Regions from separate parts of the Lysinibacillus sp. 1 U-2021 genome, predicted to be linked through region 1. Evidence: riboswitches for the same ligand, from Rfam matches in the RefSeq annotation. Region 1 holds a riboswitch; each other region holds the start of a gene.
The links. Region 1 has a riboswitch for cobalamin ahead of cobT (nicotinate-nucleotide--dimethylbenzimidazole phosphoribosyltransferase). Riboswitches for the same ligand answer to the same signal wherever they lie in the genome.

Region 1 (4,043 bases):
ACGCTAAGCTAATGTGCGGACTCATTTCAAGAAGCGTATTTAATGACCGATTTTGGCTATTAAATTCATAGATTCTGTTACGTAAAAAGTCTTTTAACTTTTAAAAAAGTTTATTTATTGATAGAAGGGGTGAAAGGGATGGCTTGGGAGGTTTTTAGTATTATAGGAACAATTGCCTTTGCTATTTCGGGGGCAATTATTGCCATGGAAGAAGAATACGATTTATTCGGTGTATATATACTTGGTATTGTGACTGCTTTTGGTGGAGGAGCTATCCGAAATTTACTCATTGGACTACCTGTCACAACACTTTGGGGACAGGATATGATGTTTCAAATAGCGCTTGCTGCGATTACGATATTCTTTATTTTTCCCCATCATCTGATTCAACATTGGCATCGTTGGGGTAACTTCACAGATGCGATTGGCTTATCAGCATTCGCAATTCAAGGCGCACTCTATGCTGTCAAGCTTGATATGCCAGTAAGCGCAGTCATTGTAGCTGCTGTTTTGACAGGTTCAGGTGGTGGAATTGTACGAGATTTATTAGCTAGAAGAAAACCATTAGTTCTCCGTGATGAAGTTTATGGGGTTTGGGCAGCTCTTGCTGGATTGTTAATCGGCTTCGAGGTTTTTACAGGGGATATTTTCCTTTATATTTTATTCGCAGTAATTACAGCTTTACGTATTCTTTCCTATATGATGAAGTGGCGCTTGCCATTACGAAAATTAAATCGTGCATAAATACCATTCAGCCAATGACCAAAAATTAAGTCATTGGCTGTTTTATTGTTTTTATCTTTTTAACAACTGCATTGATTCTTCTAAAGTCACCATGTTTTTCATCATCGAGCAAGCTGCATCTAAAATAGGAAAGGCTAAGGCTGCTCCAGAACCTTCGCCTAAACGCATATTCATGTGCAACATTGGTTCAATGCCTAGTAAGGCAGCGGCAATTTTTGCCCCTGGTTCCTCTGAAGCATGGGAAGGAATGATATAATCGATTACTTTTGGTTCGAGCTTATAAGCAATGAGGGCGGCTATAGTCGAAATAAATCCATCAATGACAACGGGTTTACAATGGACTGCTGCGCCAAGAATAATACCTGTCATCGCCCCTATCTCTAACCCTCCAACCTTAGCCAGAACATCAATAACATCATTTGGATTAGGCTTATTTAAGGTAATTGCTTTTTCAATAACTGCCGCTTTATAGGCAATGCCTCCTTGGCCTACTCCTGCACCAAACCCCGTTACTTCGATAGGGTTGCATCCCGTCAAAACAGCTAATATCGCAGCACTTGGTGTTGTATTGCCGATGCCCATTTCTCCAGTCCCAAGTACATCAGCACCTTTTATGATTTCCTCAGTGGCCACACGGATTCCTACTTCTATCGATTGAATGGCTTCTTGTTTGGTCATAGCGGGACCTTGTGCCATGTTATCTGTACCATATTTAATTTTATGAATAAGGACACCTGCATCAAGTGGAATATCTCCTTTTACCCCAACATCTACTGTGACCACCTTTGCATTGGTAATGCCAGCAATCGCACAAACGCCTGTACCCCCCTTAGGAAAATTTAATGTTTGAAAGACCGTAACATCTTGTGGATTCGTGGTTACACCTTCCTCGCAAACACCATGATCTGCAGCACAGACAATCATCACTTTTTTGTCGACCATCGGATATAATTGTCCTGTTATACCAGAGAGCTGTACGGCAAGTGATTCTAGTTTACCCAAGCTACCTGGGGGCTTACAAAGCGCATCAATCCGCTTTCTGGCTTGCTCCATACTTTTCATATCAGCCCCCTGAATGTTTTGAATCGTGTCTTGTAATAATTGCATGATTATTTCTCCTCTCGTTCTCATTAAGACAAAATAAAAAGTCTGTAGTTTATTGTCATGACAAATAAACTACAGACTTTTCCATCATCTATATCTTCTAAAGCATGTAGGCAGGTCTCCTGGCTCAAGTTCAACACCTCATAGTACCTTCCCAGCAATTTGCTAGTGGCATACACTATGAAATTCCCTTATACAGTGGCGGGTCCGCTAAAGCTTTTCACTTTATTCCCTATTCTCCCTAGTGGGCACCTATTGCTTTTATGTAATTATGTTAAATCTACTTTACAACTTTTTTAGTGTCAAGAGGAAAAAATTTTTTGAGTGTTAACTTAGTAACACTACCTATTCAAACAATATAGGCTTATCAAGAGCTTGTAACAACTAATGAATCCCTCTCATTCACTTGATGCTTATCAACTTCAAAAATTTTATCTGCTTCACTTATTAAAACAGGGTGATGAGTAACCAATATAACAGTCTTTTGTTTTTCTTTATTTAAATATAAAAGTAATGTTTCTATATTTATTTGATTGTCTTTATCAAGCGCAGAAGTAATCTCGTCAAACAAATAGATATCCGCATCTCTTAGAAGCGATCTTGCTATTGAAAGTCTTTGCTGTTGCCCAGTAGATAATTCAAGCCCGTTATGCCCTATAAGAGTTTCAAATTTATAGTCCAACGTTTCTATATATGAATAAATGTTAACCATTTTACAAATTTGAATTAATTCTTCGTCCGTTGCATTCGGCTTTGCTAATAACAAATTTTCCCTTATTGTCCCTGTCATTATAAAATGCTCTTGCGTTACCAAACATACCCTTTTTCTATAAACATCAATAGGAATATATCTAATATTTTGATTGGATAGAAATATTTCACCCTGATAATTAATGTATAAACCTGATAATATATTCAATAATGTCGATTTACCTGATCCGCTTTCTCCCTTAATCAATACAATTTTCTTCAAAGGTATTTGGAGATTTATATTTTCTAAAACTGGAGATAATGCATTAGTATAGGTAAAGCTTACATTCCGTAATACTATTTTATCTTTTCTAAAATGATGCGAAGAATTTACATAGTCAGGTACTTCTAATTTCTTTAGATGATATTTATTGTCTTGCATTAAGTTTTTTACTCTATTTACAGACACAATTGCTTCTTGTAAAAATGAATTTAGTTGAGAAAATCTTAAAAATGACTGACTAAAGTTATTGGCATAGGTAGTGAATGCTATTAATACTCCTAACGTGAGGCTTCCTTTATAAATAAAGTAGGCACCTATAATAAGGATAATCAAATAACTTGTAAAGTTTATTAATTCTATTATTGATGCTGATTTTATACTTAAACGCATTTTATCAAGAGTATTTTTGTATAATAAGGTAATTTTCTTTTGATAGTTATCTATTGCGTTTGTCTCAGTATTAAATATCTTAAATAATTTAAATGATGACAGTAATTCTCCCAAATAGGTTAAATAAGAATCTAAATCTTCTTTGATGGCAGTATCCATCATCCTTATTTTTCTTCCATAATATTTAAAAATGATAAGTGCTAAAGGACAAGCTATGAATAAAATACTAGCTAAAATAAAATTAAGATTTATCAATATTACTAACACAATTATTATGCTGATAAAATCTACAACAATATTTAAAAACTCTGATACTACTTCAGAAAATGCCTTTGTATCATTTTCTATTTTATTCATCAGTTCACCTTTTGCTTTTAATTGATACTCATCCATGTCCATAGCCATGATTCTTTTTATTATCTTTAACTTAATATCCATTTGTAGATAGCAGGCAAATTTCGTTAAATAATATTTTTGGATTACTTTAAAAAATAAATTAAAAAGAAACAAAAAAGCCATAAACACTATAATTATGAATGCTGAATTGAGGTCTTTTACTGTTATAGAATCAATAAATTTACCAAATAAAAGGGGGTGTACTATACTTAAAATCATAGAAATGCCCATCAAAATATTTACTTGAAATAATTTTGCTTTGTATGGCTTTGTATACTTAAATACCTCACCTAATATTTTCATGAAATAATACTCTGTCTCCCTAATTTAGTTAAGGTTTTCTTATAACCTTTTGATATACAGATAAGCATTTTTCGGTTCTTCCTGTAATATATGTAGAAACTTTTCCATATACGGATCTTTTTCATTACTTATG
Region 2 (4,043 bases), 1.2 Mb from region 1:
TGTCTTCTATACAAGAGGCATTGGATTTTTTAGAAGAAGAGCATGTGGATTTAGTTCTTTTGGATATTATGATGCCAGAGATGGATGGGTGGCAGGTTTGCCAGGAAATTAGGAAGTTTTGGGATGTTCCTATCATTATGCTTACTGCAAAAGGAGAACACGCTGATATTGTAAAAGGTTTAAACCTTGGTGCAGATGACTACATTTTAAAGCCTTTTGATGAGGAAGAGTTGTTAGCACGCATACATGCTGTATTAAGAAGAACGATATCTGAAGACAAAGTGATTAACTTTGAAGGGCTTTGTTTAGATAGAGAGTCCTTTGAAGTATATTTTCAACATAAGGCAATTCCATTAACACCAAAGGAATTTGCCATGCTCGCCCTATTTTTAGATTATCAAAATAGAGCATTTTCTAGAGAACACCTTATCCATGCCGTTTGGGGATTTGATGTAACGATTGAAGATCGTACCATCGATTCACATGTACGTAATTTACGAGAAAAATTAAGAAAAAGTGGTTTTCCGGCGGATGATTACTTGCAAACCGTTTGGGGCATCGGCTATAAATGGCATAAGTCTGCAAAGAGAAAGCAAATGGAACATAAAAGCTAGAAATTAACCTCTACCAGAATTGAAGGTAGAGGTTATTTCTATTATTTTGAACTAAGCTCTTCTTCTGTTACCCATTTATGATTTGTTACAGCTTCACCACTTGTAGTGGAAGTATAATCAACCATATATACAGTTGTTTGCACAGCCTCGTCAATAAGGACAGTCGCATTTTCCATACCTTCCATATGTGTTGCGTCCGTTTTTACTTCTGTTCCAGGTGCCAGTGGTGCTTCTTGTGGGTCAATTAATTCTTCATGAATTATCCACTTATGCTTTTCTATTCGCTTTCCACCAGATGTAGGCTCATAGGAAATAACATAGGCAGTTGTACGATAGGCTCCTACTATTGTTGCTTCGGCTCCTTTCATACCTTCCATATGTCCATCTGTAATAATGGCTGTGCCCCCTACAGGAAATTTCGGGTTTTCAGCATTTTTTAACGTTACTGGTACATGGCCAGAACTTGAATGGTTCATTGTAGAATGATCCATTTTTTCAGCAGTTTCATTAGAAGTGGACGCAGGTTTTGTTTGCTCCTCTGTACAAGCCGTTAAACTAATTAGAGTGACCACTGATAATAGTCCGACTGACCATCTTTTATTGAATTTCATATGATATCCTCCTCATTATTTGCTCTTAAGGTAGCAAATAAATGTGCAGAAACGATGGATATGACCTATGAAAAATATCTAGCACAAGTAGGGGGAGATATACTATTGAATGGGCATAATCTTCAATGTTTTTTGTAATCTATAGGCGAAGATACCAGCAAAAATAGCTAAAATAATATCTTTTGGTAGTGGAGGAATCATCCAAAGCCAAGCGAGCTTATATGAAAAATTCTCTGGCGCACTTGCCCAAAGCTTATAGGCAAAAAACATCCAATTTGTTCCTATCAAATAATTTATAGCCGTTGCTACCAAAGCAGCTACGATAAAACTTTTCTTTGTCCCGCTTCGTTCTACGATCAATCCTGCAACAAATGCAGCTAATATAAATGTAATAATAAACCCAAAGGTAGGGCTTAAAATTTGGCCAATTCCACCACCGAAACGAGCAAAGACAGGGGCTCCTGCCAATCCTACGCACATATAAATTGTGCAGGCGAGCGCACCTTTTCTACTACCAAGAATAAGCCCTGCTAAAATTGCAAAGAAGGTTTGAAGCGTAATGGGTACACCACCAACTACCATAAAAGGTGCAAAGGAAGTGATATTAGCACCCACCATCATTAGCGTTGAAAATAACCCAATGTAGGTAATGTCAACAGTTCTTAACTTATGGTGACTATGTTGTGTAACAGTTGCCATGAATTTCACCTCGCTTTATAAGTTATTACTGCTAGTGTAAAAAACGAATGTATTTGTGTCAACCTTATTGTTTATTTAAGTTAACTCAATTGCTGAATTAAATTGAAGTAGACTATCTATCTATAAAAATGTATGATAGAACCGTCACCATTTTATAACTTCAAATACTATTGGTGTGACATTTTTAAATGTCACTTAAAAGGGAAGTCGGTGGAAGTCCGACGCTGTCCCGCAACTGTAACGAGGAATCCTATAATATGATTTGCCACTGTTTAAGAATGGGAAGGCAATTATAGGATAGTGAATCGAAGCCAGGAGACCTGCCATTTAGTAATACCTGTAATGCCCACGAGGATGCAAGCAATACGGACAATAGCTGGATATTTTTCTGACTTTGTTTAATCTAGGGTATTTCTATGCGCATTTTCGCATGGGATACCTTTTTTTATTGCTTCATTCATCAATATATTCAGTAGGAGTTTAAAACAGATGAATAAAAAATTTATGTTATTTTCCTTCGTACTTTTCATGGTATTAATTGTTTCAATGACCTTTGCTGTAATGGTTGGCTCAGTTTCAGTTACACCGCTATATGTATGGAAAGTTATTCTTTCTAAAATTCCTTTTATACAAAATTCGATCGAGCAAGATTGGAGTCGCTCTCAGGAAATCATCATCTGGCAAATAAGAGCACCTCGTGTTTTGCTAGCAGCGATAGTAGGAGCGGGGTTAGCTATTGCAGGGGCAGCCATTCAGGCACTAGTACGTAATTCTATTGCAGACCCGTATATTCTAGGGATTTCTTCAGGGGCAGCTGTCGGCGCTACTTCTGTGATTATTTTAGGAGCCTTTTCATTTTTAGGTATTTACGCTCTTTCAGTATCCGCATTCCTTGGTTCATTACTTGCCATTGCACTTGTCTTTTTCTTATCACGTGTTGGGGGACGTGTCTCTATTTTCCGCTTGCTATTGGCAGGCATGGCTGTGTCCTTTATCTTAACGGCTATCTCTAACTTTATTTTAATGATGTCAAAGCAAGAAGGGGCCTTAAAGGCTGTTATGTTTTGGATGCTAGGTAGTTTAGCTGGAGCCAAATGGAATAATATTGTGATTCCAGCTTTCGTATTCTTTATTGTATTTGGGCTACTGTGGCTACACTATCGCAATTTAAATTTATTATTACTAGGAGAAGAGGCGGCAGTGACATTAGGCGTTAATCTTCAGCAATTCCGTATTCAGTTAATACTACTAGTATCTCTATTAACAGGTGTGCTTGTCGCAGTTAGTGGTTCTATAGGATTTGTGGGATTAATTATTCCCCATATTGTGCGTTTAATTGTGGGCTCAAACTATAAATACGTAATACCTATCAGTGCTTTAATAGGTGGAATATTCTTAGTGTGGGCAGATGCCTTTGCTCGAATTATTATTGCTCCTCAGGAAATGCCAATTGGTATTATTACAGCTTTTTGTGGAGGACCATTTTTCATTTGGCTTCTCCGTCGTAACAACTATTCTTTCGGTGAAGGAGATTAACTTCCATGACATTAGAAGCGAAACAAATATCATTCTCCATTTACGATCAGCGTATACTGCATGATGTAAGCATTCAAATAAAAGAAAAGCAATTTGTTGGATTAATTGGTCCTAATGGGAGCGGAAAATCAACATTGTTAAAAAATATGTATCGTCTCCTAAAACCTGAAAGTGGATCGGTAGTATTAAATGAGCAAGATATATTAAAGCAATCAAGTAAAGCAATTGCGAAAAATTTGGCTGTTGTAAGCCAAGAGACACCCGTATTATTTGATTTCACTGTGCATGATTTAGTCAGTATGGGAAGAACCCCACATAAAAAGCTGTTAGAGCTTGATCAAGAGAAAGATTTTCAAATTGTTAAAGAGGCTCTTAGGCAAACGGGCATATCGCATTTAGAGAAACGAAGCTTTAGTTCGCTTTCTGGTGGCGAGAAAAAGCGTGTCATGGTTGCAAGGGCACTCGCTCAACAAGCACAGATATTAATATTAGATGAGCCGACGAATCATTTAGATATTCAACATCAACTTCAACTTATGGATTTAATTCAGACTTTGCATTTAACCGTAGTAGCAGCTTTACA
Region 3 (4,043 bases), 2.5 Mb from region 1:
AGCCATTGCATCGGTGAATGATAGCCGAGACGTGCTTGCTGGGCGAGATGTATATTTTGCATGCTTTCTAAAAACATAAAAATAAAACGATAGGTTAGTTCGACGAGCTCCACTAATAAAGAGGGGAGTCGCCATTGTCGTAGCACATAACATATTCCTTGTACGGAAGTGGTTAGAATTAAAAAGTATAAACAACTAATGCTGCCAAGGACAATAAAGAACAGCTGTTGCGCTGCTAACACACTTGCATTCCCAATAAAGACAGTCCAATTCCTAAATGTAAACGACCAAATATGGGCAGGGAGTGTATTCGTTGATGATGTAAAGGAAAGTAAAATAGATACGAGACTTGTTAATAAGAAAAAGCTAGGTAGCAATAATAATTTGCCGTAGTATGCAAGCGGAATTTTTGCACCTAAAATGATAAAAGCACTCATTACAAAAAATGTAATGAGTGAAAGTCGTTCATCTCTCATGATGAGCGTTATGAGAAGTAGTCCAAGTGAAAATATCATTTTTTCTAGCGGATGAACGGACGCTAGCTTATTCAGATAGGCATACTTATCAATGAGTAACATAATGGTTAACCTTCTTTGTGTTTGCCACGCATATAGCCGATGAAGTAGCCAATAAAGCCAGCTCCTATAGCTGCCTGTAGCACGAATAATAAGCTTTCGATTTCACCACTTGGTGGCTCCCATAGACTTTCAAACCATGGTTCATATTCCGCATTGATTTCACCGATAGCTGCTTCTGCTTCTCCATCAGCACCACCAAATTCAGCACCTTTTTGTATGAATAAGGGAATGATGGCTAACAACACAACAATTGCTAATAACAATAAATTTTTTTTCATTTGTTAATGTGCCTCCTTTGTTGAGAAAACACGTAACGTTTTTAATTCGCTAACATTGTATTTTTTCAAGAAATTCATCACAATGACCGTTAAAATTCCTTCACTCACTGCTAAAGGAATTTGCGTTAAGGCAAAAATACCTGCAAACTTTGTAAAGGATGCCATAAAGCCTCCAACCTCTGAAGGAAAGGCTAGTGCTAGTTGTACAGAAGTCACAATGTATGTACCTAAATCACCAAGCATAGCTGCAAAGAATATGGCTAGTGAAAATGACAACCCTACTTTTTGAGCCCCTTTAAAGACAAAGTAAGCAATAAAAGGACCAACAATAGCCATAGAAAAGGCATTAGCCCCTAAAGTTGTAATTCCTCCATGAGCTAATAATAAAGATTGAAATAATAAAACGATTGTTCCAATTACACTCATTGCTAGAGGGCCAAAGAGTACTGTCCCAAGTCCTACACCAGTTGGGTGAGAGCAACTACCTGTAACTGAAGGGATTTTTAGGGCGGATAGCACAAAGGCAAAGGCTCCTGAAAGCCCCAAAAGCATTTTTGTTTCAGGATTTTCATCAATGGTTTTTCGAATAGAACGCAATCCTAGAATGATAAATGGGATAGAGATCACCCACCAAAAAATAGCCCATTCGATTGGTAAAAAACCTTCCATGATATGCATGGCAAAGGCACGTTTTGGCACGATTAAAAAGGCCAGTAAAAAATAACTAAGTTTCCACCATGATAATGTCAAAAAGCTTTCCTCCTAACTAATTAATAGATTTTTAGAATATTGCGTGCGTAATTAAAAAAAGCACTTCTCCTTAGGTGGAAAAGTGCATAGCTAAAAAAGCAAATAACAGTCTCATCTGCTAAGCCGCACACCTATCCTCGTAGGTTGAAACGATCACTTATTTTTCGGCAGGTCTCCTGGCTCTAGTTCAATGCTTTATAGGTCTTCCCATCCGTTGGACAGTGACATATTCTATAAAGCTCCCTATTACAGTGGCGGGACCGCGCCGGACTCAAACCGGCTTCCCTTTTAAGCAAAATGACAAGCACTTTGCACCGAAAAACATTCAAATTGTGAGATTTCACGACAAAGTGTAACATGAATTTCCATAAATATGCTATACCTTTTATAAAATTTTTTAAATTAAAGGTCAACGGTGAATATTCTGATAAAATTTTGTGTGCAAATTATATGATTGTATAAATTTCATACCTAGTTCCATTCAAAATTGATAAATTTGTCATAAATTTTTAAAGAAATATTGAAATTTTAAAATAATAAGATATGATAAAGACAGTTTTCTATTTAAAATTCTACTAAAAATTTCATATAAAACGTCAATAAGTGCTCGAATAGCTCGAGATAATAGGGAAATTGGTGAAAATCCAATACAGCCCCCGCTACTGTAATAGCTGATGAAATCGCAAAGCCACTGGTACAAACTTGGGAAGGTGCGACAGTAAAATGAAGCTTAAGTCAGGAAACCTGCTTATTTGATTGTGCATGCAAACTTTTCGGAGGGAGAAGTTGAAGCGAAAGCGGGTACCTGTATTTCATTCTATTCGTTTTTATTTGGCTTCTACAAAACCTTTACTCTTCGTTATAGAGTAAAGGTTTTTCTTTTTCCAAAAAGCAAATGAGGGGAGACAGAAGATGACAACTTGGAATTTAGAGGGGATGAAAACACATCTCTTTATTTGCAATGGCAGTAGCTGCATGAAAAAGGATGGGGAGGAAATTACCTTAGCCATTCGAGATGAGATACAGCGGCAAGCACTCGATCAGGAAATACATACGACAAGAACGCGCTGTAATGGACGCTGCAAGGATGCTTGTGTGGTAATCGCTTATCCTCAAGGAAACTGGTATCGTGTGCCATCAACAGAGCATGCTAGAACACTAGTACAAGATTTACATCATGAATCCTTATACAACGAACATGTCTTTACACTTCGTGAAGGTACATTACAGCGTACTGCTCAAACAACTGCCATTAAAGGGATCGAAAAGGTGAAAGAGGGGTAACAACATGGCGCAAAAAGGAAAAATTTTCGTAGTAGGCTTTGGACCTGGAGATTTTAAGCATATTACGACACGTGCAGTAGAGGCTTTACAACAAAGTGATATGATTATAGGCTATAAAACCTATGTAGAGCTGATTCAAGATTTAGTAAGTACAAAATCGATTGTTAGTACAGGCATGACAGAAGAAGTGTCGCGTGCACAGGAAGCCGTTCGTCAAGCCGAAGCAGGGAGCATCGTCTCAGTAATTTCGAGTGGTGATGCAGGCGTCTATGGCATGGCAGGATTAGTCTATGAGGTGTTAATTGAGCTAGGCTGGACAGAAGCTACAGGAATTGAAGTAGAAATTGTTCCTGGGATTTCTGCGATTAATTCATGCGCTAGCATACTTGGTGCACCTATTATGCATGATGCTTGTACAATCAGTTTGAGTGACCATCTAACACCTTGGAATTTAATTGCAAAGCGTGTCGAGGCAGCTGCAATGGCGGACTTTGTCATTGCTTTATACAATCCTAAAAGTGGACGTCGAACAAGACAAATTGTCGAGGCTCAACGAATACTCTTAGAATATCGTTCGCCAGACACACCAGTTGGGCTTGTGAAAAGTGCCTATCGAGAACGTCAAGAAGTGACCATGACAACACTAGCAGAAATGCTAGAACATGATATTGGTATGCTGACAACTGTCATTATCGGGAATTCGTCAACATTTTTTTATGACAATAAGATGATTACGCCCCGCGGTTACCAACGTAAATATACCCTGGGTGAAGAGAAACAGCCATTACGTCCACATCAACGTTTACGCGAAGAAAATGAACCTTGGGCAATGAACCAAGAGACAGGAACAGCGCGAAATGACTTTACGGCTGATCCTAATGCAGGGCGCTTTAATAAACCCAGTATAGCCGCTACGCCAAAGCCGAAAAAAACAGCTCTTGAAATGGCTACAGCGGCACTTGCAATGGTAAAAGGGACAAGCGCAGTCAAAATAACACCGAAGCTTGTACAGCAAAAAATAGAATCTATTTTTGAATTAGCAGTAAGTCCTGGTGTAGCCAATAAGTTTTTTACTCCCCAGCAAATGATGACGTTAGCGGAGGTCGTTGGGGATGAGGGGACGATGGAATACACACCAGATCATCAAATTCAT
Region 4 (4,043 bases), 250 kb from region 1:
GCTGTCGAAGGGATACAGGGCCATACAGAAACAGTGTGGCAACTTTTACGTCAATACCATGTCCCTACCTTCTTCTTTATCAATAAAATGGATCGTGAGGGTGCCAATATGGAGGCTGTCATCAGACAGCTTCGCAAAGATTGTTCTCAGCATGTATTGTTCATCGATGAGCCACTTCGAGCAGACTATGTATCAAATAATATTATGGAATGGCTGGCGGAGCGCGACGAAAAATTGCTTGATGCCTTTCTAAATGAGTCATTGGAGCATGAACAGTGTCTTGCTCAATTAAAGGAAATGATTAAAAATGAAGGTGCCTTCCCTTGCTTTGCTGGCTCGGCCTTAAAGGATGAGGGCATTCAGGAATTTCTTGACCAGCTCCCGCTGTTAACGGCTTCCCATTTTGACAAGGATGCCCCGTTTGAGGGCGAGGTTTTTAAGATTCGTCATGATGGGCACCAGCGTTTAACCTTTATGAAGGCAACCAAAGGCTCGTTGCATGTACGAGATGAATTTTCATTTGACGAAGTAACAGAAAAAGTGACCGAAATTCGCCTTTATAACGGCAGTCGCTTTGAGACCGTTCAACAGGTAGAGGCAGGAGAAATTTTCGCTGTCAAAGGACTGAGCCAGGCAAACATTGGGGATCGAATCGGTACAACGATGCTATCACAGCCCTATGAGCTTGTCCCAACCTTACAGGCAAAGGTTCAATATGAGGGTGATCAGCATATCAAGGAAGTGCTACAGATTTTCCGGTTACTCGAAGCAGAAGAGCCGTCCTTGCGTGTGGTCTGGCAGGAAAAATTTCAGGAAATCCATGTGCATATTATGGGTGCCATTCAATTGGAGGTCCTGACAGAGGTATTAATGACGCGTTTTTCATTAGCTGTCTCCTTTGGTGAGCCGCAAATTTTATACATGGAAACCATTGCGACGACCGTAACGGGCTATGGTCATTTCGAGCCCCTCAAGCATTATGCAGAAGTTCATTTATTAATGGAGCCAAATCCACGTGGAACAGGTAATACCTTCACCAATGCCTGTCATGCCGATCATTTATCTGTAGGCAATCAGCGCCTTGTTGAAAAGCATCTGTTTGAGCGTGACCATCATGGGCTACTGACAGGCTTCCCTGTAACAGATATTCATTTTACACTTCTAACAGGTCGCGGGCACAATGAACATACATCGGGGGGAGATTTCCGTGAAGCCAGTTTCCGTGCCCTGCGTCAGGGGCTGGAGCAGGCACAAAATGTCCTACTTGAACCCTATTATCGCTTTAAAATGAAAGCTTCAAATGACTTTATCGGTCGTATGATGACTGATATTCAGCAAGCAGCTGGCACGTTCGATGACCCGATTTTATCCGAAACGGATGTTATCCTAACAGGTCGTGCACCTGTTGCCACTTTAATGAGCTACAGTACAACCTTTGCCGCCTATACAAATGGGAAAGGTGCACTCACACTCCAATTTGATGGCTATGATGTGTGCCATAATACAGAGGATGTGATTGCACAGTTTGGCTACGATAGAAATGCCGACCCTGAGTATAGTTCCTCTAGTATCTTTTGTGCTAAGGGCAAAGGATATTCGGTTCCATGGCAAGAAGCACAGGCAGCCATGCATTGCCTGTAGGATGGGATGAGCCTGCTCGCTTCGGGTATTTCCTCGGCTTCCGCGGGTATCCATCGCTCTAGCGCGGGTATTTCTTGCTTGGGCATCAATATATCTCTACCCTGCCATAAGATATTACAAGCCCTCCAAAAAATGGAGGGCTTGTTTTTATAGTGCACCGACAGCTTTCTTTGTTGGATTGTCCAACAAATATGCGGGTTCAACTATTACATAGTCATGCTTGTTCGTAAAATCAATGAGTACCTTACCAGGTTGACTTTTTAATAGTTGTAGATGATCAATTAATTGCAGTAAAAGCTCGTGACCGTTGCCACGTGGATGCCAGTTGAAATGATAATCATTTAACGCTTGCACCGCTTCAATAAATTGGGCATATTCCTGCTGCACAAATGCAATGAGTTTGTCATGATGAGATGCTAAATCATATAAATATGTTTCGTAAAAGCGCATGACAATCGAGCATAATAAGTCATTGACACGAGCGGCACTTAAAACAGGCTTGGGCTCCAATGATAGACGGTCGAGGTTGGGCTTTGCGCGTGTAGAATCAATGCGCGTAATTAAGTGATACGCTTCTCCTTTGACCTCATAGACAATCGGATTGGTCGGCATGTACATCATAAAACTATTCGTCTTTGTTTTTAGTTCATCTGCTATGGCTGCTTTCGCTAAAAGATGACCGTCCACATCCCCATTTTGTATCCAAATAATTTCTTTATTATATAAGATTTGCTCAAAGAAGCGATCATTACGAATCAGCTTCGTTGCTAATAATTGATCGATCAGAGACTCGACCACCATTCTTGTTTTCGCTTTCTTGGCAACTTCTGTGCGTGGTTGCTTACAAATGTTCAGATCTTCATAAGGCGTTTCCAACGTTGTCGTTACATGAATATTTGTCATACGTGCATCCCCTTTGCGTACATATTTTCAAAACAAAAAGGACTCCCTACTTTTGAGGAAATCCTTCATTTTATCTTCTTTCATCACACAATGCCAAACAAACCCTAAGTATGTGTGAACGAGTTCGATGGTGAACCCTTTCATTTACTATGGGCGTTTGACGTACTGTGACGAACAGAGCATTCTGTTTTGTCAACATGCCACCTCCTATTCCTCGTAGGTTTATGGTGTGTACTCGTAACAGGCAGGTATCCTGACTCATGATCATCGCTTCTTTTCTCCTTCCCGTCATTTGACAGTGGTTGCTGAAAAGTCGCTCACATTTACAGTTGCGGGACAGTGTCGGATTCACACCGACTTCCCTTTTAAGCAAATTGCACGCAATTTACACCTCTTACTACACGCTATTCAGTTGTCATAGGAATCGAGTGTACTCCACATTCCTATTAGATTACTAAAATCAATTGTAAAGTAGTGTTTTTCTAAAGTCAAATATCATAATATTTTCCAAACTACTAATAAAGTTATAGGGGGATATAAAAAAGGTGAACTGCGTATTTTTTATCTTTCATTGACTTTATAATGAAAGATAGTGTACTTCTAATAGTGGAAGGATGAAAAATATGAAAACAAGTCAACAATTAGTAACGAGTAATTTAGAGGAAAAAATGAAACTATTTACTCGAGCCGTTTCTGGACAAATTATAGAGGAAGCTCATTTTGTCATAGCCAATACAAATATTCCAACTGATACATTTAATTTGTTAGTAGCGAAATCGCCTATAATTCATAAGGAAAATCATCTTAAACAAAGGATTAATCATTTCATTGTGAATAAACTTCCCTTCAGCACGTGGGTGGATGCCAACTATCTAAGCGATGATTGGCTACAACTGATAAAAGACTGCAATTTACAGGAAGCTGAACGAAATATGATGATGAAGCTTGACCATACACTTCACACAGGTCCACGAATTTCCAATTATCTTACCATCACAGAAGTAAGTAACAAGGAAGATCTTCTACAATATAAGGAAGTTTTTCTAAGTTTATTTGGAGAAACAGCAGAAAGAGATGCATTAGAAATTTACTTTCATAAATTCTCACAGGAAAAACTAGCATCAAATGCCCGCATGTTTATTGGTTGTATAAAGGAAGTACCTATCGCTACGGGATTATTAATCGACAGTAAACATAGCTATGGGATTTATGATGTGATGACAAAAGATGCGTATAGGGGCAAGGGTTATGGCAGTGAGATGTTTCAATTCCTACTCAGTCAAACAATCGATAAGCAAAAGCCCGTAGTCTTACAGGCATCAGAGGATGGAAAAAATATTTATAAACGCTTCGGGTTTAAAGAAGTCGGAGAAATGATTGTATTTGAATAAGGTCTCGGCAAGGCGCTCTTATTTACACTTGACAGTATTTTCGAGCTTACCGTAATCATGAAGCCGATTTAAAATCCGTTACACCGCCCCCTTCCTGGCACGACAGAA

Region 2: another riboswitch for cobalamin. It lies ahead of QH639_RS02910 (FecCD family ABC transporter permease); the one in region 1 lies ahead of cobT (nicotinate-nucleotide--dimethylbenzimidazole phosphoribosyltransferase).
Region 3: another riboswitch for cobalamin. It lies ahead of QH639_RS09545 (energy-coupling factor ABC transporter permease); the one in region 1 lies ahead of cobT (nicotinate-nucleotide--dimethylbenzimidazole phosphoribosyltransferase).
Region 4: another riboswitch for cobalamin. It lies ahead of QH639_RS21745 (hypothetical protein); the one in region 1 lies ahead of cobT (nicotinate-nucleotide--dimethylbenzimidazole phosphoribosyltransferase).

What each region holds. Positions count from the first base shown of each region.
Region 1 is NZ_CP123966.1:4,355,716-4,359,758, forward strand. Features, by position in the region: gene QH639_RS23235 (trimeric intracellular cation channel family protein) at 139-744, shown strand; gene cobT (nicotinate-nucleotide--dimethylbenzimidazole phosphoribosyltransferase) at 796-1,851, opposite strand; cobalamin riboswitch at 1,944-2,119, opposite strand; gene QH639_RS23245 (ABC transporter ATP-binding protein) at 2,216-3,910, opposite strand; gene QH639_RS23250 (ABC transporter A family member) at 3,950-4,043, opposite strand, start outside.
Region 2 is NZ_CP123966.1:548,332-552,374, reverse strand. Features, by position in the region: gene QH639_RS02925 (response regulator transcription factor) at 1-614, shown strand, start outside; gene QH639_RS02920 (YdhK family protein) at 656-1,225, opposite strand; gene QH639_RS02915 (biotin transporter BioY) at 1,328-1,924, opposite strand; cobalamin riboswitch at 2,079-2,266, shown strand; gene QH639_RS02910 (FecCD family ABC transporter permease) at 2,414-3,460, shown strand; gene QH639_RS02905 (heme ABC transporter ATP-binding protein) at 3,466-4,043, shown strand, end outside.
Region 3 is NZ_CP123966.1:1,868,045-1,872,087, reverse strand. Features, by position in the region: gene cbiQ (cobalt ECF transporter T component CbiQ) at 1-578, opposite strand, end outside; gene QH639_RS09550 (energy-coupling factor ABC transporter substrate-binding protein) at 584-856, opposite strand; gene QH639_RS09545 (energy-coupling factor ABC transporter permease) at 860-1,606, opposite strand; cobalamin riboswitch at 1,756-1,940, opposite strand; cobalamin riboswitch at 2,191-2,372, shown strand; gene QH639_RS09540 ((2Fe-2S) ferredoxin domain-containing protein) at 2,519-2,890, shown strand; gene cobJ (precorrin-3B C(17)-methyltransferase) at 2,895-4,043, shown strand, end outside.
Region 4 is NZ_CP123966.1:4,104,899-4,108,941, forward strand. Features, by position in the region: gene QH639_RS21740 (elongation factor G) at 1-1,641, shown strand, start outside; gene QH639_RS21745 (hypothetical protein) at 1,789-2,544, opposite strand; cobalamin riboswitch at 2,771-2,954, opposite strand; gene QH639_RS21750 (GNAT family N-acetyltransferase) at 3,168-3,935, shown strand.